4 regions of the Streptomyces sp. NPDC033180 genome follow, and region 1 is predicted to be linked to each of the others. Evidence: riboswitches for the same ligand, from Rfam matches in the RefSeq annotation. Region 1 holds a riboswitch; each other region holds the start of a gene.
The links. A riboswitch is a leader RNA that binds a small molecule or an ion and turns the genes downstream of it on or off. The one in region 1 is predicted to bind cobalamin.
Positions count from the first base shown of each region.

Region 1 (6,897 bases):
CAGTCTGGCCGAACTCGCCATCATCCTGGCGACGGTGGCCCCGAAGTGGCACCTGGCGCCGGTCGCGGAGACCGACGCCGACACGAAGATCGGCATCACGCTACAGCCGAAGCATCTGGTCCTGCGGGCCGAGCGGCGCTGACGGCAGGGCCGCGGAAGGTGCGGCGGTAGGCGTTCGGCGTGGTGCCGAGCGCCCGCAGGAACTGGTGGCGCATCGCCGCGGCGTTGCCGAAACCGGCACGCCCGGCGATGGCGTCCACCGTCTCGTCCGAGCCTTCGAGCAACTCCTGTGCCAGGAGCACGCGTTGGCGCAGGAGCCAGCGGTAGGGCGTGGTGCCGGTCTCCTGCTGGAAGCGGCGCGCGAAGGTGCGCGGCGACATGTGCGCGCGCTCGGCGAGCCGCTCGACGGTGATGTCCGTGTCCAGATGGCGCTCCATCCAGGCGAGTACCCCGCCCACCGTGTCGCACGCCGATCGCGGCAGCGGGCGTGCCACGAACTGGGCCTGGCCGCCGTCGCGATGGGGTGGCACGACCATGCGCCGGGCGATGGCGTTGGCGACCTCCGTGCCGTGCTCCTGGCGGACGATGTGCAGACACGCGTCGATCCCGGCGGCGGTGCCGGCCGAGGTGATGACCGGGTTCTCGTCCACGTACAGGACGTCGGGCTCGACCCGGGCGCGCGGATAACGCACCGCGAGTTCCGCGGCGTGCTGCCAGTGCACGGCGCAGCGCCGGCCGTCCAGCAGGCCCGCGGCGCCGAGCACGAAGACGCCGGAGCAGACGGAGAGGATGCGGGTCCCGCGGTCCACCGCGCGGCGCAGGGCGGCGAGCAGCTCCTCGGGGTAGTCGCGGTTCACGAACTCCTGGCCCGCGGGCACGGTGATGAGGTCGGCCTCTTCCAGCCGGTCGAGGCCGTACGGAGTGGTGATCGAGAACCCGGCGTGATTGCTCAAGGGTCCGCTCTCCGCGGCGACCACCGCGAAGTCGTACACGGGAAGGCCCGCGTCGCTCCGGTCGAGGCCGAACACCTCGCAGACGACGCCGAGTTCGAAGGGGTGCACGCCGTCGAGCAGGACGGTGGCCACGTTCTTCAGCATGTGTGCCAGTGTGCCGCAGGGCTGGCAGTAAGTCGATGGTGTGTGGCAGTCCTGCCACTGCCGCGTCCGCCCGGCGCGCAGGACAGTGAGGACATGAACACATTCCTCGGATACGTGACCGTCCTGACCGTCCTCCTCCTGCTGGCCGCGCCCTCGCTCGTCGGGTACGTCCACGACCGTCGGATCGACCGCGAGCTGCGCGAGGCGGAATCCGCCCCGCGCAGCCCGGACGTACCGGAGGTACTAGAACTCGTCGTCGAAGGAGACCGAACCCTCGACCGCGACCTGGTAGGCCGAAGGCCGGCGCTCGAAGAAGTTGGTCAGCTCCTGGACACCCTGGAGTTCCATGAACGAGAACGGGTTTGAGGAGCCGTAGACCGGCGCGAAGCCGAGCCGCTGGAGCCGCTGGTCGGCGACGCACTGGAGGTACTCGCGCATGGAGTCGGTGTTCATGCCGGGCAGGCCCTCGCCGCACAGGTCGCGTGCGAACTGCAGCTCGGCCTCGACGGCCTCCTTGAGCATGTCCGTGACCTGCGTCTGGAGCGCGTCGTCGAAGAGCTCGGGCTCCTCCTTGCGCACGGTGTCCACGACGTCGAAGGCGAAGCTCATGTGCATCGTCTCGTCGCGGAACACCCAGTTGGTGCCGGTGGCGAGGCCGTGCAGCAGGCCGCGCGAGCGGAACCAGTAGACGTACGCGAAGGCGCCGTAGAAGAAGAGCCCCTCGATGCACGCGGCGAAGCAGATCAGGTTCAGCAGGAAGCGGCGCCGGTCGGCTTGCGTCTCCAGGCGGTCCATCTTCTCGACGGAGTCCATCCACTTGAAGCAGAACTCGGCCTTCTCGCGGATGGAGGGGATCTCCTCGACCGCGTCGAAGGCCGCGGCGCGGTCCTCCGGGTCGGGCAGATAGGTGTCGAGCAGCGTCAGATAGAACTGGACGTGCACGGCCTCCTCGAAGAGCTGGCGGCTCAAGTAGAGCCGTGCCTCGGGGGAGTTGATGTGCTTGTAGAGCGTGAGCACGAGGTTGTTGGAGACGATCGAGTCGCCGGTCGCGAAGAACGCGACCAGGCGGCCGATCATGTGCTGCTCGCCGGGCGAGAGCTTGGCGAGGTCGGCGACGTCCGAGTGGAGGTCGACCTCCTCCACGGTCCAGGTGTTCTTGATCGCGTCCCGGTAGCGCTCGTAGAAGTCCGGGTAGCGCATGGGGCGCAGGGTCAGCTCGAAGCCCGGGTCGAGGAGGTTCTTTTCGGCGTTCGTGGTGCTGGACATTACTGGCAGGCCTCGCAGGACTCGGGGTTTTCCAGGGAGCAGGCGACGGCGTCTTCGGCCGTGACCTGGGCAGGTACGAAGGAGGGGTCGGGAACGGGCTCGGCGGTCTTGCCCGCCGCCGCGCGGGCGATGCGGGTCGCCGGGCGCGAACGCAGGTAGTACGTGGTCTTCAGACCCTGCTGCCAGGCGTAGGCGTACATCGAGGAGAGCTTGCCGATGGTCGGCGTCTCCAGGAACAGGTTCAGGGACTGCGCCTGGTCGAGGAACGGCGTGCGCGCGGCGGCCATGTCGATCAGGCCGCGCTGCGGGATCTCCCACGCGGTGCGGTAGAGCTCGCGCACCTCGGCCGGGATCCAACTGAACCCCTGCACCGAGCCGTTGGCCTCGCGCAGCGCCTCGCGGGTCTTGGCGTCCCAGACGCCGAGCCGTTTCAGTTCCTGCACCAAGTAGGCGTTGACCTGGAGGAATTCACCACTCAGCGTCTCGCGCTTGAAGAGGTTGGAGACCTGCGGCTCGATGCACTCGTACACGCCCGCGATGGACGCGATCGTGGCGGTCGGCGCGATCGCGAGAAGCAGCGAGTTGCGCATGCCGGTCACGGCGATACGTTCCCGCAGCGCCGCCCAGCGCTCCGGCCAGGTCAGCTCGACGCCGTAGTGGTCGGGGTGCAGGACACCGCGCGCGGTGCGGGTCTTCTCCCAGGCGGGCAGCGGGCCGTTGCGTTCGGCGAGGTCGGCGGACGCCTCGTACGCGGCGAGCATGATCCGCTCGGCGATGCGCGTGGAGAGAGCACGCGCGGCGGGGGAGTCGAAGGGCAGCTTCAGCTGGAAGAAGACGTCCTGCAGACCCATCGCGCCCAGACCGACCGGACGCCACCGTGCGTTCGACGTGCCGGCCTGCTCGGTCGGGTAGAAGTTGATGTCGACGACGCGGTCGAGGAACGTGACGGCGGTACGGACGGTCTCGTCGAGCCGCTGCCAGTCGATGTCACCGGCGGCCGTGTCCACGAAGGCGCCGAGGTTCACCGAACCCAGGTTGCAGACGGCCGTCTCACCGTCGTCCGTCACCTCCAGGATCTCCGTGCAGAGGTTGGAGGAGTGGACGGTGTGGCCGGGCTCCGCCGTCTGGTTGGCGGTGCGGTTGGCGGCGTCCTTGAACGTCATCCAGCCGTTGCCGGTCTGCGCGAGGGTGCGCATCATGCGGCCGTAGAGGTCACGGGCCGGGATGGTCTTGCGGGCGAGCCCGGCGGCCTCGGCCTCGCGGTAGGCGGCGTCGAACTCCTCGCCCCACAGGTCGACGAGCTCGGGCACGTCGGCCGGCGAGAACAGCGACCAGTCCTCGCTGGCGGCGACCCGGCGCATGAACTCGTCCGGGATCCAGTGCGCGAGGTTGAGGTTGTGCGTGCGGCGCGCGTCCTCACCCGTGTTGTCGCGCAGCTCCAGGAACTCCTCGATGTCGGAGTGCCACGTCTCCAGGTAGACCGCGGCGGCGCCCTTGCGGCGGCCGCCCTGGTTCACGGCGGCGACGGAGGCGTCCAGGGTCTTCAGGAACGGGACGATGCCGTTGGAGTGGCCGTTCGTGCCGCGGATCAGCGAACCGCGGGCGCGGATGCGGGAGTACGAGAGGCCGATGCCGCCCGCGTGCTTGGAGAGGCGCGCGACCTGGTGGTAGCGGTCGTAGATGGAGTCCAGCTCGTCCAGCGGGGAGTCGAGGAGGTAGCAGGAGGACATCTGCGGGTGGCGGGTGCCGGAGTTGAAGAGCGTCGGCGAGGACGGCAGGTAGTCCAGACGGCTCATCAGGCGGTACAGGGCAGCGACTTCGTCCACCGAGCGCGCGGAGCCGTCCTCGGCGAGGCCGCTCGCGACGCGCAGCATGAAGTGCTGCGGGGTCTCGATGACGTGCCGGGTGATCGGGTGGCGAAGGAGATAGCGGCTGTGCAGGGTGCGCAGACCGAAGTATCCGAAGCGGAAGTCGGCGCCGTCCTGGAGGGCGGCGTCCACGAGCCCGTCGAGGTGCTCCGCGTGGTCGGCGACGAACGCGGCGGTGCGGTCCGCGATCAGTCCCTCGCGGTGTCCCACGGCGACCGAGTCGGAGAAGGAGCGCACGCCCTGCGAGGCCGCCTCGTCACGGATGCTGAGACTGAGGAGCCTGGCCGCGAGCTGCGAGTACGTCGGGTCCTCGGAGATGAGCCCGGCGGCCGCCTCGGTCGCGAGCTCCCGCAGCTCCGCCACATCCGCTCTGGCCGAACGGCCGCGCAGCGCGGCGGCGGCGACCCGGCCGGGGTCGGCGTCGGGGAGGTCGGCGGTGAGGTCGGTCAGGGTACGCAGCAGCGCGGTTCCTGGGCCGTCGGCGGTCTGCTGACCGTCGGTGATCTGCGCTGACGCAGGTTCGGCTGGCGCGATGGTCACGGAGCACTCCCTCGCTCGGCTCAGAGCCTTGCGGAGGGGTGAGTGACACACGGGGGCCGCCCCTGGGCAGGGCTGCGCTCCGCGTCCACCAGCCCATTCCACGAGGCCCGGACGTCGTCGGCACCCGGACCGGTCGGAACGGGCGCACTGTCGACAGGTCTTCGGACTTGCGAGCACGACAAATGCGTACTCATACACCGTTGCGGGACAGTTCCGGACTTGCACCGGATTCCCCTGCGGCGACAGCGAGCACGAGCATACATCTTGTGCTGGCTCTGAGCGGCAGCCCCATATCTTGTGTCGGCGCGCACAAAAAAGCGCGGGCCGCCGGGGGAATCCGGCGGCCCGCGCCATGCGTTACGTACAGGAACAGGCTCAGTGCCCGCCCGGTGCTCCCACCGTGGCAGGCGGCAGTTCCTCCGTGACGCCGGGGTCGCCCGCGTCCGCCGTGTAGTCGCCGGGAGACGTCTCGTCGATGCCGTCAGGGGCCTTCATGGCGCGCAGGACGAAGGTCATGACCACGGTGACCACCACGTTCAGGACGAACGCCGTGAGGCCGATGTAGCCGATCTCGCCGATGCCGGGGATCTCGTCGGACGAGCCGCCGAAGTGCTTCTGCGTCGGCGAAGCGACACCGTACGCGGCAGCCGTTCCGTAGACCATGCCGACCGCCCAGCCCGCGAGCAGCGCCCAGCGGTGGAACCACCGCGTGAACAGGCCGCCCACCAGCGCGGGCATGGTCTGCAGGATCCAGATGCCGCCCAGGAGCTGGAAGTTGATCGCGACCGTCTTGTCCATGGTGAGCACGAAGGCGAGGGCGCCCACCTTCACCAGGAGCGAGACAAGCTTGGAGACCTTGGTCTCCTGGGCGGGCGTCGCGTCCGGCTTGAGGAAGTCCTTGTAGATGTTCCTGGTGAACAGGTTCGCGGCCGCGATGGACATGATGGCGGCCGGGACGAGCGCGCCGATGCCGATCGCCGCGAACGCGACGCCCGTGAACCAGTCGGGGAACATGTTCTCGAACAGCTGCGGGATCGCCAGCTGCCCGTTCTCCACCTTCACCCCGGCCGCGATCGCCATGAAGCCGAGGAGCGCGAGCAGCCCCAGCATCAGCGAGTAGAGCGGCAGGATCGTGGTGTTGCGGCGGATCACGTTGCGGCTCTTGGAGGAGAGCGTCGCCGTGATCGAGTGCGGGTACATGAACAGCGCGAGCGCGGAGCCGAGCGCGAGCGTGGCGTACGTCCACTGCCCGGCCTCGCCCGGCGCGAGACCCGCGACGGGCTTGCCCGCGGCCTCGTTCGCCGACGAGAACTTGTCGCCCGCCGCCTGGAAGATCTCGTCGAAGCCGCCGAGCTTGATCGGGATGTAGATGATCGCGACGGCGATGACGAGATAGATCAGGCCGTCCTTCACGAACGCGATCAGCGCGGGAGCGCGCAGACCCGACGAGTACGTGTACGCGGCGAGCACCGCGAACGCGATCAGGAGCGGCAGGTCCTTGATGAACCAGTTCGTGTCGGGGCCGCCGCCGACGCCCATGACGTCGAGCACGGCCTGGATGCCGACCAGCTGGAGCGCGATGTACGGCATCGTGGCGAGGATGCCGGTGACCGCGACGGCCAGCGAGAGCCCCTTGGAGCCGAAGCGCCCGCGAACGAAGTCCGAGGTCGTCACGTATCCGTGCTTGTGCGAGACCGACCAGAGCCGCGGCAGGAAGGTGAAGATCAGCGGGTAGACGAGAATCGTGTACGGCACCGCGAAGAAGCCGGCCGCGCCCGCCGCGTAGATCGCCGCCGGGACCGCGACGAACGTGTACGCCGTGTAGAGGTCGCCGCCGAGCAGGAACCACGTGACCCAGGTGCCGAACGACCGGCCGCCCAGGCCCCATTCGTCCAGGCTCTCGGTCTCGGCCTTGCGCCAGCGCGCGGCCAGGAAGCCCATCGCCGTCACGGCGACGAAGAAGAAGATGAAGACGGCGAGGGCGATGCCGTTGACGCCGCCCGTGTCCGCTGCGAGCACGTTCATCGGGTCGCACCCCCCTGGGCCTGCTCGGCCTTGCGGGCGCGCTGGTCACGCTGCCACAGCTTGTAAGCGATCATGGTCAGAGCGGTGGATATGAGCACCCA
Region 1 is NZ_JBVIPU010000005.1:231,397-238,293, forward strand. Features, by position in the region: gene ACZ5WE_RS17575 (bifunctional albaflavenone monooxygenase/terpene synthase) at 1-142, shown strand, start outside; gene ACZ5WE_RS17580 (helix-turn-helix domain-containing protein) at 96-1,097, opposite strand; gene ACZ5WE_RS17585 (ribonucleotide-diphosphate reductase subunit beta) at 1,341-2,363, opposite strand; gene ACZ5WE_RS17590 (ribonucleoside-diphosphate reductase subunit alpha) at 2,363-4,771, opposite strand; cobalamin riboswitch at 4,907-5,030, opposite strand; gene mctP (monocarboxylate uptake permease MctP) at 5,147-6,796, opposite strand; gene ACZ5WE_RS17600 (DUF3311 domain-containing protein) at 6,793-6,897, opposite strand, start outside.

Region 2 (6,897 bases), on a different contig from region 1:
GCGGTGACCTTCTGGCCGAGCTCCCGCTGCCGGTCGGCGTTCTTCTTCTTCATCCCGTCCAGCTGCTTCATGTAGTCGTCCTTGCGGTTGACCCAGACCCGCGCCCCGCCGTGCTCGACGTCCGCCGAGTGGAACAGCATCGGGCCGTCGCTCGCCGGAGTGTCGCCCGCCACCAGGATGGGCTTCTTCCACTCGTCGATGTACGTGCTGATGGCCGCGGGCTTGCCCTGGTACCAGGTCAACGGCGCCCACAGGTTCGGCGTCAGCTCATGCCCCGCGAGCTTCTTCTCGTCGAAGCGGCCCTCCGCGATCTCCTTGCGGGAGCTGGTGACCTCGCCCGTCTTGCGGTCCTTGAGCTGCAGGCCGACACCGATGACGTTCTCGGGCTTCACGTTGTAGCCGTACTTGGGGTCGGAGAGGACCATGCGTACGAGGTCCTCGCTGGCCGCGCTGACGACGTGGACCTCGATGCCGTGTGCCCGCAACGACTTGTGGAGCTCCTGCATGCCGGTGAAGAACTCGGGCGTCTTGACCTCGGTCTTGGTCAACTTCCCGTCCTCGTAGTACTCGGCGGGGATCGGCTTGTCGTGGGCGAGGAGTTCGTCGACGTACCCCTTGAGCTCCTTCAGCGTGAAGCCCGAGAAGATCTGCGCGGCCCACGGATAGCAGACCTGGTCGTCGACCTCGCAGAGCCGGTTGTAGTAGCTGTAGAGGCTCTCCTTGTGCTTCGCCGTGTCCTTGAAGGGGATGATCTTCAGGGACGGGTCCATCGACTTGCGGGTCAGCACCCCCTTCATCTCCAGGAAGGGCAGGAGGGACTCCTCCAGGTCGTTGCGGTACGTCGTGTTGTCCGCGTCGAAGACGGCGTACGCGCCCTTGTCCTCGTTCTTCGCGATGACCTTGCCCAGCTTCGCCGCGACCGGCTTGGGCCAGTGCTTCAGCTCGGCCGCGGCCTTGGCCGCCGTCCTGGCCGACCTCGCGGAGGCGTCCGCCGCCGTCGCGTCCGTGCTCGGCCAGAACGCCGTGCCCGCGAGTACGGCCGCGGTGAGCGCGCCCGCCGTGCCGATGACGGCCAGCTTGCCTTTTGCCTTTACTGCCATGGTTGTGTGCCCCCTGAGAGCGGTCTGCGCCCCGTCCGGAGCGGCGGGTCATCGTATGAGGTCAGGCGGCGGATTCCCATGATCGGCATCACTGGACGGAACGGGCATGGGACGCCCGTGCGCGGGTAGGCGAGTCGGACGCCCGGCAGGCTTTCGGGCCTGCCTTCGGACCTGCTTCGGAGCGGCGTCCATCGCATACTGGAAGGCATGGAGAGCGTCTCCCGGGAGTTCGTCCGGGCCGCACCGCGGCTCGACGGCATGGTGGTGTCCGCCGTCGGCTACCGCACGAAGGGCGAGCTGCCCGGCCTGCACCGCGGCCTGCCGTCCCCGTACCTGACGCTGATCTTCTCGCTGGACGGCCCCGTCGTCACCGGCCTCACCCCCGAGCAGGCGGGCGGCCGCGACGCCACCCGCACGGACATCGTCCTCGGCGGCCTGCACCAGTCCCCGGCGTACGTCGTCAGGCCCGAGCACGAGGCGGGCATCCAGCTCGCCGTGCACCCGCTCGCCGCCCGCGCCCTGTTCGGCGTACCGGCCGCGGAACTGGCCGGCGACCTGCTGACCCCCGGCGCGGAGGTGATGGGACGCCGCGCCGTCGACGTACGGGAGCTGTTGTGCGAGCAGGGCAGCTGGGAGGAGCGGTTCGCCTCCCTGTCCGCCTACTTGAGGCAGCGCGCGGCCGATGACCGGACCGCGGGATCCGTACGCCCCGAGGTCGCCGAGGCCTGGGCCTGGCTCGCCCGGCACCGGGGCGTCGGCACCCTGCGCGGACTCTCCCGGCACGTCGCGCTCAGCGAACGCCGCCTCACCACGCTCTTCCGCGCCGAGACGGGCCTGACCCCCAAGCAGGCAGGACGCCTGATGCGCTTCCAGCGCGCACGCAACGCCGTCGTACGCCCTGTCGCGGCGGGCGCAGCCCCCGACCTGGCCCGCGTCGCCGCGGACTGCGGTTACTACGACCACTCCCACCTGGTGCGGGACTTCCAGCAGTACACCGGCGTGAGCCCCAGCGGCTGGCTGGCCGAGGAGTGCCGGAATATCCAAGCCGGGAGCCATGGCGGGGGCGAAGAGTAGGTCCCATGAACACCACCGAGAACCAGCCGCAGCCCCAGCCGAGCACCACCTCAACCTCGACGTCCGCCTCCGCCTCCGCCGGGCGTGCCCCCGACGTCTGGCCGACGCTCCAGGCCCACGACGCCCCCGCCCTGATCGACTTCCTGGTCGGCACGGTCGGCTTCCTGCGCACCGCCGTCTACGAGGACGGCGACCGCGTGGCCCACGCCGAGCTCGACTGGCCCGAAGGCGGCGCCATCATGCTCGGCTCGTACGACGAGAAGTCCCAGGAGTGGTGCCTGCAGCCGGGCACCTTCGGCGCGTACGTCGTCACCGACCACGTGGACGACCTCTACCAGCGGCTCACCGCCGCGGGGGTGAAGATCATCCGTGAGATCGAGGACCAGCCCTACGGCAGCAGGGAGTTCGGGATCGCCGACCCCGAGGGCAACAAGTGGTCCTTCGGCACCTACCGCGGCGCACCGAGGCCCGAGAAGGCGTCCTGACCTCGCGTGATGGCAGGCGGCGTGACCCCGCGTGATAGCTTGCGAGCGCCAGTCAACCCACACCAGGGCCAGGGAATCCGGTGCGAATCCGGAACTGACGCGCAGCGGTGAGGGGGAACGGGCGGGGCCACGGCCACTGGGCGTCCACGGACGCCTGGGAAGGCGCCCCGCCCGGCCGATCCCCGAGTCCGAAGACCTGCTGGCACCTTCGCCCGCGCACCGGGCGGCGGAGGTGACGAAGCAGGCCAGGCTCCGCGTATGAGCCGTGAGACTCAAGGGATCGTGTGTCCTCCACCGCCCGTCGTGTACGTAGTTCGGCCCGTCGTGTACGAGTGCCCGTCCTCCTCGCCGCGGCCCTGGCCGTCACGCTGACCTCGTGCGGAGGCGGCTCTTCGACCACCTCCGGCGGGGGCGGGAAGGCCGAGGGCTACCCACTGACCCTCACCTCCTGCGGCAAGAAGGCGGAGATCAAGGCGCCGCCGCGGCGGGCGGTCTCCCTCGACCAGGGCTCCACGGAAATCCTGCTCTCGCTCGGCCTCGCGGACCGCATGGCCGGCACCGGCACCTGGACGGATCCGGTGCTCAAGGGTCTGGAGAAGGACAACGCCAAGGTCGACCGGCTCGCCGACAGCTACCCCTCCTTCGAGAAGGTCCTCGCCCAGGAACCGGACTTCGTGACCGCTTCCTTCCTGGCGACGGTCAGCAAGGGCGGCGTCGCCGACCGCGCCAAGTTCACCGAACTCGGCGTACCCGCCTATGTCTCGCCCTCGGACTGCGCGGGCAAGGACAACAGCGGCGACGGCGACGGCCGCCGCGTCGAGACGCTGACCATGGGCACGGTGTACGGCGAAGTGCGGGACCTGGCCAAGGCGTTCGGGGTCGAGAAGCGCGGGGAACGGCTGATCGCGGACCTGAAGGGCAGGGTGGCGAAGGCGAGTAGGGCGATCAAGAAGGCTGACGCGTCCGACACGACGCTCCTCTACTGGTTCGCCAACTCCGACGCGCCCTACATCGCGGGCTGCTGCGGAGCCCCGGGCATCATCACGCGTGAACTCGGCGTGAAGAACGTCTTCGACGACACCCGGGACGAGTGGCCCCAGATCAACTGGGAGACGGTGGCGGACCGCGACCCGGACGTCCTGGTCATCGGCGACCTCACCCGCAAGTCGCAGACGGCCGAGAGCGCGAAGAAGAAGATCGAGTTCCTGGAATCCAACCCGGTCACCAAGAACCTGACCGCCGTGAAGAAGAAGCGGTACGTGCTGCTGAGCGGCCAGGCCATGAACCCGACGATCCGCACGGTGGACGGCATGGAGCAAGTCGCCGACGCGTTGCGCGAGTTCGGTCTCGCCAAGTGACGGGTGCCGCGGGCGCCCCGGGCGGCATACGCCACAAGCTGCTCCGGCGTCGCGTGGTGCTCCGGCGTCGCGTGGTGCTCCGGCGTCACATGGTGCTCCGGCGTCACATGGTGTTCTGGCGTCACGTGGTGCTCTGGACGGCAGGCCTTGCCGCCCTCCCCCTCTCCGTGGCGGTGGCCGTCACCATCGGCCCCGCGGACATCTCCGTACCGGACGTGTGGTCGGCGGTCGCGGCCCACCTCGGCTGGGGAGAGGCGCGGCTGACGCCCATCCGGGACGGCATCGTCTGGAACCTGCGCATGCCGCGCACGCTCCTCGCGGCGGTCTGCGGCGCGGGCCTCGCCGTCTGCGGCACGGTCCTCCAGTCCGTCCTGCGCAATCCACTCGCCGATCCCTTCGTGCTCGGCGTCTCCTCGGGGGCGTCCACGGGCGCGGTCGCGATCGTCGTCCTGGGGGTGGGCGGGGGAGTGGTTTCGGTCTCGGCGGGCGCCTTCGTCGGAGCCGTCTGCTCCTTCGCACTGGTCCTGCTGCTCAGCCACACCCTGGGCGCGAGCGCCGACAGGGTGGTGCTGTCCGGTGTGGCGGCGATGCAGTTGTTCTCGGCGCTCACCTCGTTCGTGATCCTGACGTCGGGCGACGCGGAGACGACGCGGAGTGTCCTGTTCTGGCTGCTCGGTTCGTTGAGCGGGGTGGGCTGGACGGAGGTCTGGCTGTGCGCGGCGGTGCTCTTGATCGCCCTCGCGATCTGCCTGACGCAGGCCCGCACCCTGGATGCCTTTGTCTTCGGCCAGGACGCGGCGGCGACGCTGGGCGTCCACGTGGCCCGTATCCGGCTGATCCTCCTGTCCACCACGGCCCTGCTGACGGCGGCGCTGGTCAGCAGCGCGGGCGCCATCGGTTTCGTGGGCCTGGTCCTGCCGCACGCGGCCCGCGCCCTGGTCGGCTCCGGGCACGCGCGCCTGCTCCCGGTCACGGCGCTCGCGGGCGCCGTGTTCCTGGTGTGGGTGGACACGCTGGCCCGCACGGTCCTCGACCCCCAGGAGGTCCCCGTGGGGGTGGTGACGTCCCTGATCGGAGTCCCGGCATTCGTCCTGGTCCTCTACCGCACGAGGAAGACGACATGACCCCGCGCACCGAATCCGGTCTACGGGCGGACCGGGTCACCAGAACAACAGCGGGCCACCTCATCATCGACGGCGTGACCCTGGCCCCGCCCCCCGGAGCCACGGTCGGCCTGCTGGGCCCGAACGGCTCGGGCAAATCAACCCTCCTTCGCATCCTGGCGGGCGTCCTGGCCCCGACGTCGGGGGTGGTCACCCTGGACGGCAGCCCGCTGCGGGACATCGGCCGCCGCACGGTGGCACGCAGGGTGGCGGTGGTGGACCAGGACGCCACCACGCAGGTCGAGCTGTCGGTGGAGGAGGTGGTACGCCTCGGGCGCATCCCGCACCGCAGGGCGTGGTCAATCCCGACTCCCGAGGACGAGGAGTCGGTACGGGACGCACTGGCGCGCACAGGCCTGTCCGACCGGGCGGCCCAGTCCTGGCACACACTCTCCGGCGGCGAACGCCAACGGGTCCAGATAGCAAGGGCGTTGGCGCAAACGCCCCAAGAGCTCCTCCTGGACGAACCGACCAACCACCTGGACATCCACCACCAACTGGACCTCCTGTCCTTGGTGGCGAACCTCCCCCTGACCAGCGTGATAGCCCTCCACGACCTGAACCTGGCAGCCATGTTCTGCGACCAGGTCCTGGTCCTGCGAGAGGGAGTGGCCCACGCGTCGGGCACACCATCAGAGGTGATCACGGAGGAACTGATCGCGAAGGTGTACGGGGTGAGGGCGGTGGTGACGACGACGAAGGACGGTCCGGGGCCCCACCGCCCGTCGATCCGCTTCCTACGGGGGTGAGTCCGGGCTTCTACGGTGGTGAGTTCGCGTCTACGGGGGCGAGTTGGGGCTGAGTTCCCCCGTCAGGCCAGTCGCAGACGCTCGGCGAGGCCCGCGGCGGCGAAGGCGGAGACCAGATCGTCCCGCCCCTCCGTGAAGTGGGCCCAGCTGTCGAAGTGGACGGGAACGACCCTGCGCGCCCCGAGGATCTTCGCGGCCTCGGCGGCCCGGGTGCTGTCGAGGACGATCGGAGCGCCGTCGAACAGGAACGAGAAGCGCGGGGCGCCGGCGAAGAGGACGGCTGTGTCCACCGGACCGAACCGCGCGGCGGTCTCCTGGACCGCTTCGAGCGAGGCGTTGTCGCCGCTGACGTAGACCGTGGGAAGCCCGTCGCCGGTCAGGACGAAACCGACGACCTCGCCGAGGACCGGTTCGACGTCCTCGCGCCTGCCTGGACCGTGAACGGCCGGTACGCCTGTCACGGTCACCCGCCCGCCGCCGGGCCGGTCGAGCTCGACGGACTCCCAGTCCTCGAGGCCCTTCACCCTGTCACCCAGGCTGTCGCGCAGGCGGCGCCCGCCGCCGGGAGTGGTGAGGGTGAGCGGTATGCCGGCGAGCAGGGCGCGGCCGGAGGTGTCGAGGTTGTCGGGGTGTTCGTCGTGCGAGAGCAGGACGACGTCGACGGGGCCGAGTTCGGCGGGGGAGACGGAGGCGGCCGCGGTCTTGGTCAGGCCACCGCCGGGCGCCGGGTAGTCACCGGGTGCGTCGAAGGTGGGGTCGGTGAGGAACTTCAGACCGCCGTACTCGAAGAGGGCGGTCGGGCCGCCGAAGACGCGTACGGGGATCTGCTGGTCGGTCGTGCGGGAAGCAGCCATGAAAGAAGCACACACCTCACGGATGGAGTTTCACTTATCCGTGAGAGACGATACGCACTTCTCACGGATAAAGGCAAGGCGTACCATGAGACCTGTGAAGGAGCCCGCAACCGC
Region 2 is NZ_JBVIPU010000001.1:512,738-519,634, reverse strand. Features, by position in the region: gene ACZ5WE_RS02435 (HAD family hydrolase) at 1-1,100, opposite strand, end outside; gene ACZ5WE_RS02430 (helix-turn-helix transcriptional regulator) at 1,308-2,174, shown strand; gene ACZ5WE_RS02425 (VOC family protein) at 2,180-2,659, shown strand; cobalamin riboswitch at 2,692-2,877, shown strand; gene ACZ5WE_RS02420 (ABC transporter substrate-binding protein) at 2,992-4,017, shown strand; gene ACZ5WE_RS02415 (FecCD family ABC transporter permease) at 4,125-5,141, shown strand; gene ACZ5WE_RS02410 (ABC transporter ATP-binding protein) at 5,138-5,929, shown strand; gene ACZ5WE_RS02405 (MBL fold metallo-hydrolase) at 5,992-6,783, opposite strand.
Region 2: it holds a riboswitch for cobalamin, as region 1 does, so the genes downstream of both, ACZ5WE_RS02420 (ABC transporter substrate-binding protein) here and ACZ5WE_RS17590 (ribonucleoside-diphosphate reductase subunit alpha) in region 1, are expected to answer to the same signal.

Region 3 (6,897 bases), on a different contig from region 1:
GCCGACCTGGCCCGCGCCCTGGCCATCTCGCCGAGCTATCTGAACCAGATGGAGCACGACTCCCGGCCGCTGACCGTGCCCGTGCTGCTGCGTCTCACGGAGGCGTTCGGCGTCGACCCGGGCTTCTTCTCCGAGCGTGACACCAGCCGCCTGGTCGCCGACCTGCGGGACGCCCTCACCGGCGAGGTGTCCGCGGGCCGGGTCTCCGCGTCCGACCTCTCGGATCTGGCCTCGCGCATGCCCGCCGTGGCGAAGGTCCTGGTGGACCTCGGCCGCCGCAACCAGCTCCTGACCGAACAGCTCTCCGAGGCCGCGGAGGGCCGGGGTCCGGGGACAGCGGCACAGCCCCGCTCGGCGCACGAGGAGATCCGCGAGTTCTTCTACCGGCGCCAGAACTACCTGCACGACATGGACGTGGCCGCCGAGCAGTTCGCCGCTCAGATCGGCGTACGCCCCGGCGAGGTCGTGCGTGCCCTGTCCGCGCGCCTCGCCGAGCGCCACGGGGTGCGCCTGGCCGCGGACGCCGACCGGCTCCTGCACCACTACGATCCGGCGGCCCGGGTCCTGCACCTCTCCAACCGGCTGCGCCCCGGCCAGCAGGCGTTCCGGATGGCCACCCAGCTCGCCCTGCTCGAGTACGCGGACGAGATCTCCGCGCTCGCGTCGGAGGACTTCGGCCAGGGGACCGCGGCCTGGCCGCTGGCCCGCATCGGCATCGCCAACTACTTCGCCGCCGCGCTGATCCTGCCCTACCGCCGCTTCCACACGGCCGCGGAGGAGTTCCGCTACGACATCGAGCGGCTCACCGACCACTTCGGCCTCGGCTACGAGACCATCTGCCACCGCCTCAGCACCCTGCAGCGCTCCCGGCTGCGCGGCGTGCCCTTCTCCTTCGTCCGGGTCGACAGGGCGGGCAACATGTCGAAGCGTCAGTCCGCCACTGCCTTCCACTTCTCCCGCGCGGGCGGCACCTGCCCGCTGTGGAACGTGTACGAGGCGTTCGCCGTACCCGGCCGCATTCATGTCCAGGTCGCCTCCATGCCGGACGGGCAGCGCTTCCTGTGGACCGCCCGCGCGGTGACGCGGCACCGCGGCGGCTGGGGAGAGCCCGGCAAGACCTTCGCCATCGGCCTCGGCTGCGAGATCCGCCATGCCGCGCGGCTCGTCTACTCCGACGGTCTCGATCTCGACAGCGCCTCGTCCGCCGTGCCCATCGGCATGGGCTGCCGCCTCTGCGAACGCACCGACTGCCCCCAGCGGGCGGTGCCCCCGCTGGACCGCCGCCTGGCGATCGACGAGAACAGCAGCACCTTCGTCCCCTATCCCGTGGCCGGGGAGCAGCGGGGGACCTGAAGGTCTTATTGCACATCGGTTGCAACTACACTCCACCTGCAGAAAGAAAGCTGTAGGGGAAGGAGACGCCGGTGGCAGCGGGGCGCATTGTGCTGGGGATCGAGTCGTCGTGCGACGAGACCGGAGCGGGGATCGTCTCGCAGGGGCGTCTGCTCGCCCATGCGGTGGCGTCGAGCATGGACGAGCACGCCCGGTTCGGCGGAGTGGTCCCCGAGATCGCCGCGCGAGCGCATCTGCACTCCTTCACCCCGGTCGTCCACCGCGCCCTCGACCAGGCGGGTCTGAAGCTCTCCGACATCGGCGCGGTGGCGGTCACCACGGGGCCCGGTCTGTCCGGCGCGCTGCAGGTCGGCCTCGCGGGGGCCAGGACCCTGGCCTATGGGCTCGATGTCCCGCTGTACGGGGTGCACCACCTGGCCGGGCACGTCGCCGCCGACTCGCTGGAGCACGGCCCGCTGCCCGATCCCTGCGTGGTGCTCATCGTCTCCGGCGGGCACACCTCCCTGCTGCTCGTCCGGGACCTGGCCCGCGATCCGATCGTGCACCTGGGGGACACGCTGGACGACGCGGCGGGCGAGTGCTTCGACAAGGTCGCCCGCGTCTTCGGACTGCCCTATCCGGGAGGCCCCGCCATCGACCGCGCGGCCCGGAGCGGCGACCCGCGCGCGGTGGCCTTCCCCCGCCCGCTCACCGGGCCGAAGGACGACCCGTACGCCTTCTCCTTCTCCGGCCTCAAGACCGCCGCCGCGCGCTGGGCCGAGGGGCACGCGGGCCGTGATCTTCCGGTGGCCGACGGTGCGGCCTCGCTCCAGGAGGCCGTCGCGGACGTTCTGACCCGCAAGGCGCTTGCCGCCTGCCGGGATCACGGGGTCGGAACCCTCGTCGTGGTCGGCGGAGTCGCCGCCAACTCGCGGGTGCGGTCGCTCGCCGAGGAGCGGTGCGCCGCCGCCGGGGTGCGGCTGCGCGTGCCCCCGATGACCCTGTGCACGGACAACGGCGCGATGATCGCCGCCGTCGGCGATCTGCTCGTGCGCGCCGGTGCCGAGCCCGCTCCCTGGGACGTGTCGATCGACCCGTCAGCCCCGCTGGCGTACGCGGCCCTGCAGCCGAGGGCGGCCGCGGCGAGGGCGGCCTGATGACGGCGGTCGTCCGGCTCCTGCGCGGCGAGCAACTGCTCGCGCACATCGACGCCTTGTGCACCGTCTATGCCGAAGCCTTCCGCGTGCCGCCCTGGTACGAGGACGAGGAGAGGGTGGCGGAGTTCGCGGTCCGGCTCGCGGGCGACGTACGGCGCCCCGGCTTCACCGCGGCCATCGCCCTTGAGGGGACGGACATCGCCGGGTTCACCACCGGGTGGACCACGCCCGACCCCTTTCCCGCCGACCGCTGTTACCCGCAGGCGGTGGCCGGACTCGGCGCCGAGCGCGCCCTGTCGTGGCTGTGCGGAGCCCGTGAGATAGACGAACTCGCCGTGCGCCCCACCGCGCAGGGCACCGGAATCGGGGCCGCACTCCTTGGGGCGATGGCCGCCGGTGCTCCCGACGACCGTGTCTGGCTGCTGACTTCGGTCCGGTCGGCGCAGGCCATGAGCTTCTACGACCGTCAGGGCTGGACCCAGGCGACGCATCCCTCTCCAGACGGCAAGGGCGTCGTGGTCTTCCTCGGGCCACGTCATCCCGCCCGGACTCTCGCGCTGTGCGGCGGGGAGGGGCGGGTCCCGACACTGTGACCGGGGAGTGTGCTGCCATCCACACGGCACTGGCGAAGTCCGAAGCTACCTGGACATGTACCTCAGCGACTGGTTCGCCGCATGGGACCGGCTGGGGGTGCTGCGTACCCCGACGGTCGTGGCCGTCTCCGGCTGTGCGCTCGGTGGCGGCTGGTGCCCGCCGACGAACTCCTCACAGAGGCCCTCTCCGTCGCGGAGACCGTCGCGGGGATGTCCCTGCCCGTCGCGATGATGGCGAAGGAAGCGGTGTCCCGCGCCTTCGAGACGACCCTCGCGGAGGGCGTGCGCTTCGAACGCAGCTTGTTCCACGCCGTGTTCGCGACCGCGGACCAGAGGGAGGGCATGGCCGCATGCGTCGAGAAGCGGCCCCCCGGCTTCACACACTCCTGAGACGGGGTGCTGAGCCGGTGGCGGTTCCCCGGCCTCCTGGGGAACGTGGCGCGTGCCGACCGCGCACGGGCCGAGGCACCTGGGCTGACCAGGGGCGTACGCCCTGGTCGTGTGCGCTCGCGCGTGCGACAGGTGGGGTGGTCCCGCAAGTTGTCAGTTGACTCGATTGCGCACTAGGGTCGCCACGCCTTGGTGCTCGGGAAATCGGTGTGATGCCGGTGCGGCCCTCGCCACTGTGATCGGGAAGTCCGGCTCCAGCCCTCGCGGCAGCCACTGGGTACGCGCGTACCCGGGAAGGCGGAGTCCGGTCGGTACGACCCGTCAGCCAGGAGACCGGCCAAGGCGCGTTGTCCATCCACGAGGTGCTGGAGAGGGTCTGCTTAGCCATGCACATAGCCGAGGGTTTCCTCCCACCGGCGCACGCGATCGCCTGGGGCGTTGCGTCCACGCCGTTTGTCGTCCACGGAGTCCGCTCCCTCACCCGTGAGGTCAAGGAACACCCGGAGAGCACCCTGCTCCTGGGCGCCTCCGGAGCCTTCACTTTTGTCCTTTCCGCGCTGAAAATCCCATCCGTCACGGGCAGTTGCTCGCATCCGACGGGGACCGGGCTCGGCGCGATCCTGTTCCGGCCGCCGATCATGACGGTGCTTGGCACCATCACGCTGCTGTTCCAGGCACTGCTGCTCGCCCACGGCGGGCTCACCACACTCGGCGCCAACGTCTTCTCCATGGCGATCATCGGGCCATGGGCCGGATACGCCGTCTACCGGCTCCTGAAGCGGTATGACGTGCCGCTCATGGTCGCCGTGTTCTTCGGGGCGTTCGTCGCCGACCTGTCCACGTACTGCGTCACCAGCGTCCAGCTCGCCATGGCCTTCCCCGACCCCGGCAGCGGATTCCTCGGCGCCCTGGGCAAGTTCGGCGGCATCTTCGCCGTCACGCAGATCCCCCTCGCGGTCAGCGAGGGGCTGCTCACCGTCATCGTGATGCGGCTGCTCGTGCAGTCCAGCAAGGGCGAGCTCACGCGGCTCGGCGTGCTGCTCCAGGGCAAGCGGCAGGGCCCGAAGACGGTCGAGACGACCAAGACGACGGAGACGGGGGCCAGCGCCTGATGAGTCGGAACGCGAAGATCAACACTCTGCTCCTCCTCATCGTCGCCGCCCTCGCGGTGCTGCCGTTGGCGCTCGGGCTCGGCGACGACGAGAAGGAGCCGTTCGCCGGGGCCGACGCCCAGGCCGAGACCGCGATCACGGAGATCAAGCCGGATTACGAGCCGTGGTTCTCACCGCTGTACGAACCCCCCTCCGGAGAGGTCGAGTCGGCGCTCTTCGCGCTGCAGGCGGCGCTGGGCGCGGGTGTCCTCGCGTACTACTTCGGTCTGCGCAAGGGGCGCCGCCAGGGCGCGGAGATCGCGCGGGCCGAAACCGAGGGGGCGCCCGCGGAGAAGACCGCTGACGCTCAGAGCACCCGGGCCGACACCGAACAGGTCTGACCCCCCTTGCTGCCCATCGACGCGGCGGCGCACAGCAGTCGCTGGCGCCGCCGCCACCCCGTGGACAAGGCCGTGCTCGGGCTCGGCCTCACGGTCGTGGCCGTGTCCCTGCCGCCCTGGCCGGGTGCCGCCCTCGTCCTCGTCGCCGCGCTCGCCGTGCTGCTCGGGCCCGCCGGAGTGCCGCCGCGCACACTGTGGCGTGCCTACCGCGTACCGCTCGGCTTCTGCGTCACCGGCGCCCTGACCCTGCTCGTCCAACTCGGCGGACCCGAAGGGTTCGTCACGCTCGCCGACGGCGGACCCGCGCGGGCGGCCGGACTGCTCCTGCGCACATCGGCGGCCTCGCTCGGCGTCCTGCTGTTCGCCTTCACCACGCCTCTGTCGGACCTGCTGCCCCGCCTGGTGAGGGCGGGTGTACCGGCGCCGGTCGTCGACGTGGCACTCGTCATGTACCGGATGAGCTTCCTGCTCCTGGACTCCATGAGCCGGATCCGGCAGGCGCAGGCCGCGCGCCTCGGCCACACCACCCGGGCCGCCACCTGGCGCTCCCTCGGCGGACTTGGCGCCACCGCGTTTGTGCGGGCCTTCGACCGGGCGGGCCGGCTCCAGGCCGGGCTCGCCGGCCGCGGGTACGACGGAACCCTGCGGGTGCTCGTGCCCGACGCCCGGATCTCACGGAGCTTCGTGGCCGCCAGCACGGTCCTCCTCATGGGCCTGGTGGCCCTCACCCTCGTACTGGAAAGGCTTCTTCCATGAGCGAGCCGAGCGAGCCCAGCGCTCCTCGCGAGCCGAGCGGGCCCTTGGTCGCTCTGCGCGGCGCTTCCTACGCGTACGACGACGGGCCCACCGTGCTCAGCGGTCTGGACTTCGACGTCACCGAGGGCCGTGCGCTCGCGCTCCTCGGCCGCAACGGCAGCGGCAAGACCACCCTGATGCGGCTACTGAGCGGCGGACTGCGCCCGGACCAGGGCGAGTTGACGCTCGGGGGTGCTCCCGTGACATACGACCGCAAGGGGCTCACCCGGCTGCGCACCACCGTTCAGCTGGTCGTCCAGGACCCCGACGACCAGCTGTTCGCCGCATCGGTCGAGCAGGACGTGTCCTTCGGGCCGCTGAATCTGGGGCTGCCGGACGGCGAGGTGCGCGCCCGCGTCGCAGAGGCGCTCGCCGCGCTCGACATCAGCGCCCTGGCGGACCGCCCCACCCACCTCCTCTCCTACGGTCAGCGGAAGCGGACGGCCATCGCGGGTGCCGTGGCGATGCGCCCCCGCGTCCTGATCCTCGACGAGCCGACCGCGGGGCTCGACCCCGACGGCCAGGAACGCCTCCTGGCCACTCTGCAAGGCCTGCGGGACGCGGGGACGACGGTGGTGATGGCCACCCACGACGTGGACCTGGCCCTGCGCTGGGCCGACGACGCGGCGCTTCTCACGCCGTCGGGAGTGCGCACGGGACCGGTGGCGCGGATGCTCGCCCAGCAAGAACTCCTGGCCCAGGCGGGCCTCCGCCTGCCGTGGGGAATCGCCGTCACGGAACTGCTGCGGACGAAGGGCCTGCTGGCCGGGGCGGAAGACGGCCCGCGCACGCCCGAGGAGCTGGCGGCTTACATGGCTTCGGTAGTGCCTGGCGCTTCAGCGGGCTGACCGGCGCGGGGCACGGTCGGGCAGGAGCGTCATGGCCAGGAGCGGGATCGCGGCGAGGGCGAGCCACGGCGCCCAGGGGGGCAGCCCTGCGTCCAGGAGCGAGCCCGTCGCCGCGCTGCCCGCCAGGACGATCAGGCCGGAGACCGATGACAGGGCGCCGGTGTAGAGGCCCAGCCTGCCGTCGGGCGTGAGGTCGGGGACCCAGGCGCGGGCGGCCGGGGCCACCAGCATCTGGCCGAGGGTGAGCAGGACGACGAAGGCGGCGGCGGGCAGCAGCCCGGCCACCCCGG
Region 3 is NZ_JBVIPU010000009.1:102,923-109,819, reverse strand. Features, by position in the region: gene ACZ5WE_RS24010 (short-chain fatty acyl-CoA regulator family protein) at 1-1,353, shown strand, start outside; gene tsaD (tRNA (adenosine(37)-N6)-threonylcarbamoyltransferase complex transferase subunit TsaD) at 1,425-2,489, shown strand; gene ACZ5WE_RS24000 (GNAT family N-acetyltransferase) at 2,489-3,082, shown strand; partial or broken gene ACZ5WE_RS23995 (enoyl-CoA hydratase-related protein) at 3,123-3,472, shown strand; cobalamin riboswitch at 3,646-3,828, shown strand; gene ACZ5WE_RS23990 (energy-coupling factor ABC transporter permease) at 3,859-4,584, shown strand; gene ACZ5WE_RS23985 (energy-coupling factor ABC transporter substrate-binding protein) at 4,584-4,964, shown strand; gene cbiQ (cobalt ECF transporter T component CbiQ) at 4,971-5,720, shown strand; gene ACZ5WE_RS23975 (energy-coupling factor ABC transporter ATP-binding protein) at 5,717-6,607, shown strand; gene ACZ5WE_RS23970 (MDR family MFS transporter) at 6,596-6,897, opposite strand, start outside.
Region 3: it holds a riboswitch for cobalamin, as region 1 does, so the genes downstream of both, ACZ5WE_RS23990 (energy-coupling factor ABC transporter permease) here and ACZ5WE_RS17590 (ribonucleoside-diphosphate reductase subunit alpha) in region 1, are expected to answer to the same signal.

Region 4 (6,897 bases), on a different contig from region 1:
CGGGATCCCGGCGGCCTTCAGCGCCGCGAGCCCGTCCTCCCACGCCCGCTTGCCGCCGAGCAGACGTACGACGGCGATGTCCGCGCCCTCGATCAGCGCGGGCAGCTCGGCCTGCGCGTCGACGCGGGTCGGGTTGCCGATGCGGTAGGGGGCGCCGGAGGCACGGGCGGCAAGGAGGTCCGTGTCGGCGGTGGAAAGAAGCAGGACGGTCATGAGGGTGCCCCCGGTGCGATGAAGGGGAGACCGGACGGTGCGCCGGTCTCGATCAGGCTGAGCAGCGCGTCCGTGTCCGCGTGTTCTTCGATCAGGTCGCCGAGCAGGTCGAGCTGCTCCTCGCGCAGGGCGCCGAAGCTGGTGTCGGGCGCGGGCACGAAGCGGCGCCCGGCGGCGCGGGCGACCTCGGTCAAGAAGCGGCGCCGGAACGCGTCGGACTCCAGGGAGCCGTGCCAGTGCGTGCCCCACACCTCGCCGACCCGACAGCCGTCCAAGAAGGGCTCTCCGCCCAGGACTTGAGCGACGCCGTGATGGATCTCGTACCCCTCGACGGGTTCACCGAGGGCTTCACCGACCGGTCTGGCGAGGGTCTTCTCGCGCGCGAACCGCACGCGCACGGGCAGCAGTCCGAGCCCGCGCACCGCTCCCGCCCGTGACTCGACCTCGTCCTCGATGTGCTCGCCGAGCACCTGGAATCCACCGCAGATCCCGAGCACGGGACGCCCCTCGGCGGCGCGGCGCGCGATGGCGTCGGCGAGACCGCGTTCGCGCAGCCACTGCAGGGCGCGGACCGTGCCGCGCGTCCCCGGCACGATCACGAGATCGGCGTCGACCAGTTCCTCGGCCCGGTCCACGAACCGCACGACGACGCCGGGTTCGGCGGCCAGGGCGTCCACGTCGGTGAAGTTCGACATGAGCGGAACGGCGCACACAGCGACCCGCAGCACGTCCTCACCGACCGGGGGAGCGACGACGGACTCCCGCACGGCGCCCCGCAGGGACACCCTCAGCCCGTCCTCCTCGTCGATGCCGAGGCCGTGCTGGAACGGCAGCACTCCGAACGTGCGCCGCCCGGTCAGCTCATGGAGCATGTCGAGCCCGGGTTCGAGTAGCGAGACGTCGCCCCGGAACTTGTTGACGAGATACCCGGCGACCAGCTCCTGGTCCTCGGCGCTCAGCAGCGCGGTGGTCCCGAAGAAGGAGGCGAAGACGCCCCCTCGGTCGATGTCTCCCACCACGACGACGGGGAAGCGGGCGGCCCGCGCGATCCCCATGTTCACGATGTCCGTACGTCGCAGATTGATCTCGGCGGGACTGCCCGCACCTTCGCAGATCACGGCGTCATAGCTGCCCCGAAGTTCCCCAAGGCATCCCACGACGGTCGACAACAACGCTTCCTGCCGCCCCCCGTGGTAGCCGCGCGCACTCATCTCGCCCACCGGCTTGCCCATGAGGACGACCTGGCTGCTGCGGTCGCTGCCCGGCTTGAGCAGCACGGGGTTCATCAGCGCGGTCGGCTCGACCATGGCGGCCTGCGCCTGCATGGCCTGGGCCCGTCCGATCTCGGCACCTTCGCGCGTGACAAAGGAGTTGAGGGACATGTTCTGCGCCTTGAAGGGCGCCACGGAGACCCCTTTGCGGGCCAGCCACCGGCAGATCCCGGCGGTGACGACGCTCTTCCCCGCGTCGGACGTGGTCCCGGCGACGAGCAGTCCACCACTCATGAGGCCCTGCCTTTCCGTAGCGTGCTCACGGCCGCGGCGACGCCCAGGGCGAGCAGCCCGACCCGCCGCGACAGCTTCACGGCCCGTTCGATGTCGAAGACTTCGACGCCCCGCCCGTCCCCGTTCAGGACGGGCCGGTGCTCGACACGCCCCGCGTACGAGAGAGTCCCCCCGAGCCGTACGCCCAACGCCCCCGCGAAGGCCGCCTCGACGGGCCCCGCGTTGGGGCTCGGATGCTTGGCGGCATCGTCACGCCAGGCCCGCACCGCGCCACGCGGCGCGTCCCCGGCGGCGGCCGCGAGGACCGCGGTGAGCCGGGCGCCCGGCCACCCCAGAACGTCGTCGAGCCGCGCCGAAGCCCACCCGTAGCGCCGGTACTTCACGGACCTGTGCCCGACCATGGCGTCGAGCGTGTTGACGGCACGGAAGGCGACAAGCCCGGGGACCCCGCCAACGGCCCCCCACACCAGGGCCCCCACCACGGCGTCGGACGTGTTCTCGGCGACGGACTCGACCACGGCCCTCGCGATGCCGTCGGCATCGAGCGCCTGCGGATCCCGGCCGCACAGATGCGGCAGCCGCTCCCGCGCCACCTCGATGTCCCCGGCGGCGAGCGCCCCGCCGACGGCCCGCGCCTCACGCCCCAGCGAGGTGCCGCCGACCACGGCCCAGGTGGTGGCGGCGGTCAGCGCGACGGACGCGGCGCGCGAGTCACGTACAAGAGAAGAGGCCAGGACGGCGGCGCCGTACGCGCCTCCGGCACACACCACGGCGTGCAGGGCGCCCCACCCGCGGTGGTCACGCCACAGCACACGCTCGACGGCGCCCGCGGCCCGCCCGAACGCGGCGACCGGATGCCCGCGGCGAGGATCGCCCAGGAACAGATCACCGAGGAGGCCGGCGGCGGCGCCGTACGCGAAGTCGCGATCGGCACGCATGGCTTCAGCCGGTCGTCGTGCCGAGAGGAGAGCTCGCGCTCGGGAACTGGTCCGGCAAGGGGCGGCCGCGCATGGCGATATGTCCTCACTCAGGGTGTCCGCGCCCTGGTACGACGTGATCGGCGGCGAGAGTTCCTGGCTTCCGAGGAGTCAGCTCCTCGATGACAGTGGCGGGACCGCGCCGGATTCGCACCGGCTTCCTCTTCTGCTGCCGTATTGGCTCCGGCAGTCCACCACGGCCCGCGAAGGCCCGTCAACTCGCCGTTGACCTGCGACGGGAGAGTGTGCGGAGGCCCACATACGAAGGTGGGGTGCGGGCCGCCGAAGCGTCCCGCACCCCACCCGGAAGCCCGGTTGTCAGGCGACGATCAGATAGATCCCGTACGCCACGGCTGCCGCGCAGAGCGCGAAGCACACGTACGCGCCCGTGCGGGCCGCGGCGGCGGTGCCGCCCGCCGCGGAGGCACCCGCCGAGGAGGCGCCGGACGTGGCCGCCTCGCGCTTGGAGAGGCCGACGATGCCGAGGGTGAACAGGCCCACCAGGGCCACCGTCACCGCGAGGCTGACTCCGAAGACGGAGCCGAGAGCTGCCCAGTCGATGTTCATGCTGACTTTTCCTTACACCGTGGCGGGCCGGGCGGGGTCCGCCACGGTGCTGGTCGGGGCCGCGATGGTGGCCTTGACGAAGTCGACGTCCGCGCTGGCCACGGCCGACCCGGTGGGGGGCGGTGTGACGGCGGCCATCGCGTTGGTCACGACGCCCACGGGCTCGGCGGCGGGGGAGCCGCCGATCTCGTCGTCGGCGACGTTCGTGTGGTCGACGGCGTTGCGGCGGGACAGCGCCCAGATGACGGCGGAGCCGCCGATGAGGAGCGCGGCGGTGACCGCGATGCCCCAGGGGCCCTGCTTGGTGAGGAACTCGGCCCCCGCGCCGACCAGACCGGCGGCCGGCAGGGTCAGACCCCAGGCGACGAACATGCGGGTCGCCGTGGACCAGCGGACCACGCCGCCCTTGCGGCCGAGGCCCGCGCCCATCACGGCGCCGGAGCAGGACTGGGTGGTGGAGAGCGAGAAGCCGATGTGCGAGGAGGCCAGGATGACCGTCGCGGCACTGGTCTGGGCGGCGAAGCCCTGCTGCGGCTGGAGGTCGGTGAGGCCCTTGCCCATGGTGCGGATGATGCGCCAGCCGCCGAGGTAGGTGCCGAGCGCGATGGCGACACCGGCCGAGACGATGACCCACAGCGGGGGGTTGGCGCCCGGGTTCAGTACGCCGCCCGTGACCAGGGCGAGCGTGATGATGCCCATGGTCTTCTGCGCGTCGTTCGTGCCGTGGGCCAGCGAGACGAGGCCCGCGGAGGCGATCTGACCGGCGCGGTAGCCCTTGGCCGTGGCCTTGGTGTCGGTGTTGCGGCCGATCCGGTACGTCAGGCGCGTGGCCACCAGCGCGGCGAGACCCGCCACGAGAGGCGCGGCCAGGGCCGGGATCAGGATCTTGGTGACGACGGTGCCGCCGTTGATCGACGACCAGCCCATCGACATGACCGCGGCGCCGATGAGGCCACCGAAGAGTGCGTGGGAGGAACTGGAGGGCAGGCCCACCAGCCAGGTCAGCAGATTCCAGAGGATCGCGCCGACCAGGGCCGCGAAGATCACCTCTGTCTTCAGTCCGTCCTCGTTGACGATGCCGCCAGAGATCGTCTTGGCGACTTCGACGGAGAGGAAAGCGCCGACCAGATTCAGCACGGCGGACATGGCCACCGCCGTCTTGGGCTTGAGAGCGCCAGTCGAGATGGTGGTAGCCATCGCGTTGGCTGTGTCGTGGAAACCGTTCGTGAAGTCGAACACGAGAGCGGTAACGATCACGATCCCGAGGAGAAGCGTGATGTGTTCCATTTACCCAGGCTTCTGTTGGACGTCAGTGGCAAGTGGAACGTAGGCAACCTTGATGAACGGAAAGTGAACTGGGCCGGGCCGTGCGGTGACCCAATTCGGGGCGCCTTCGCTCCGGTTCCGCTTGCGCCCCGCCGGTGATCGACCGGAGTGGCGGTGGGAGGCCCGGAATCCCGGCTTCCCAGAGTGCCTCACCACCCTCGGGCACACGCCTCAGGCCGGCTCGGCGAGCCGTCGAAGAGATTCTGATCACCAGTGCCGCCCGGCCGCCGCGCCGGTCGATCACCAGCCGCCTGGCAGGATCACGGCATGACGGAGCAGCGGGACGCAGGCCGGGGCCGGCAGGACGCGATGGAGCGGGCGTGGGAGGAGCTGGTGGCGGCAGCCCGCAGAACAGTGGCGGACGGCCTGGTGGTCGGCACGTCGGGCAACGTCTCGGTGCGCGTCGGCGGCACGATCCTGGTCACCCCCAGCGGGGTCCCGTACGACCGGCTGAGACCACAGGACGCGGTCGGTGTCGACGCGGACGGCCACCAGCTCTTCGGTGATCTCGCCCCGACCAGCGAACTGCCCATGCACCTGGCGGTCTACCGCACCACGGACGCCAGAGCCGTGGTCCACACCCACGCGGTGCACGCCACCGCCGTCTCCACCCTGGTCCCGGAGCTCCCGCCCATCCACTACATGGCCGCCGCCCTCGGTGGTCCCGTCCGGGTGGCCCGGTACGCGCCGTACGGCTCGGACGAGTTGGCCGAGAACATGCTCCGGGCCCTCAGGGAACGCACCGGCTGCCTGCTGCGGAACCACGGCACCATCACCTACGGGGACACTCTGGACCAGGCGTACGACCGTACGGCGCAGCTGGAGTGGATGTCCCGCCTGTGGCTGACGGCCAGCTCCGTCCCGGGCCACGCCCCGACCCTCCTGTCCACGGGACAGCTGAGGGAAGCGGAGGACAGGCTGCGGGGCTACGGCCAACAGTGACGCCTCCCGTGGAGCCGCGGACGCCTCCCGTGGAGCCGCGGACGAAGCGACGTCACCCCGCGGGCCCCGCCCACTGGCCCAGGGCCGGCCAGGGCCCGACACTGGGCAGGTGCGCCCAGCCAAAGCGACGGCAACGGCCGTCACCGCCGTCACCACCGCCCTCCTGGGCGGCGCAGCCGCCGTCGCCGCGGGCCGGTTCGCCAGCAACGCGGCCCTGAAAGCGCCGGCGGGCCGCCCACTGCCGACCGAGCCCCGCCTCACGGTCCACTCCACGGCCGCGGGCCAGATCACCCTGACCCGCGCTCTGGCGAGCCTGCGCCCCGGCACGTACGGTCTCAGCGGCCACGGCAGCCATGCCGTGATCGGCCCCGTCCTGGACGCCGCTCCGCACGCGGCCGACACCGTCGTCCGCCGCCTGGAGAGCGTCACGCACGGCTCTCTGGAACCCGGGGCCAAGGTCTGGCTCACCCCGCAGGTGCACATCGGCGACCCGCACGCCGCCCTGGACATCGACCACGCGGACGTCGACATCCCCGGCGAACTCGGCGGTCTGCCCGCCTGGTTCGTGCCGGGCGTCCGCGACACCTGGGTGATCACCGTGCACGGCCTCGGCACCACCCGTGAGCACCCCATGGTCGTCATGGACTTCCTGCACCACCAGCAGCTCCCCGTCCTCGACCTCGCCTACCGCGGCGACCTCGGGGCGCCCCGCTCCCCGGACGGCCTCGGCCACCTCGGCGAGACCGAGTGGCGCGACCTGGACGCGGCCATCCGCTACGCCGTGCGCTACGGCGCTCAGAAGGTGATCCTGCACGGCTGGTCCACCGGCGCCGCCATGGCCCTGCACGCCGCCGCGTACTCGGCCCTGCGCGACCGGATCAGCGGACTCGTCCTGGACTCCCCGGTGCTGAACTGGGAGACCACCCTGCGCGCGCTCGCCGCGGCCCGCCGCACACCAGGACCCCTCCTGCCGCTCGCGGTGCGCGCCGCCCAGGGCCGCACGGGACTGCGCGGCGACCGCATCCTGGAGGCCGCCGACCCCGAAGTGCTCAGGGTCCCCACGCTCCTCTTCCACGGCCCCGACGACGTGATCGCCCCCTGGGCGCTCTCCCGTCAACTGGCCGAACGACGCCCGGAACTGGTCACACTCCACACCGTTCCGGATGCTCCCCACGGGGCTATGTGGAACGCCGACCCCGCGGGCTACGAAGAGGCGCTGCGGCGCTTCCTCACGCCCCTCATGTAGCGCGCGAAAGCCGGCTGACGCAGCGCTCCGAAGCCTTGCGCAGGCATTCCGTTTGGGTTTTCGGACCGTCAACAGGAAGACTGCTCCCGTGACGTCCCGTATCCCGCGCGACTCAAGGCTC
Region 4 is NZ_JBVIPU010000001.1:58,828-65,724, reverse strand. Features, by position in the region: gene cobN (cobaltochelatase subunit CobN) at 1-213, opposite strand, end outside; gene ACZ5WE_RS00340 (cobyric acid synthase) at 210-1,718, opposite strand; gene ACZ5WE_RS00335 (cobalamin biosynthesis protein) at 1,715-2,656, opposite strand; cobalamin riboswitch at 2,764-2,909, opposite strand; gene ACZ5WE_RS00330 (hypothetical protein) at 3,014-3,262, opposite strand; gene ACZ5WE_RS00325 (inorganic phosphate transporter) at 3,275-4,549, opposite strand; gene ACZ5WE_RS00320 (class II aldolase/adducin family protein) at 4,856-5,530, shown strand; gene ACZ5WE_RS00315 (alpha/beta hydrolase) at 5,640-6,776, shown strand; gene ACZ5WE_RS00310 (hypothetical protein) at 6,865-6,897, shown strand, end outside.
Region 4: it holds a riboswitch for cobalamin, as region 1 does, so the genes downstream of both, ACZ5WE_RS00335 (cobalamin biosynthesis protein) here and ACZ5WE_RS17590 (ribonucleoside-diphosphate reductase subunit alpha) in region 1, are expected to answer to the same signal.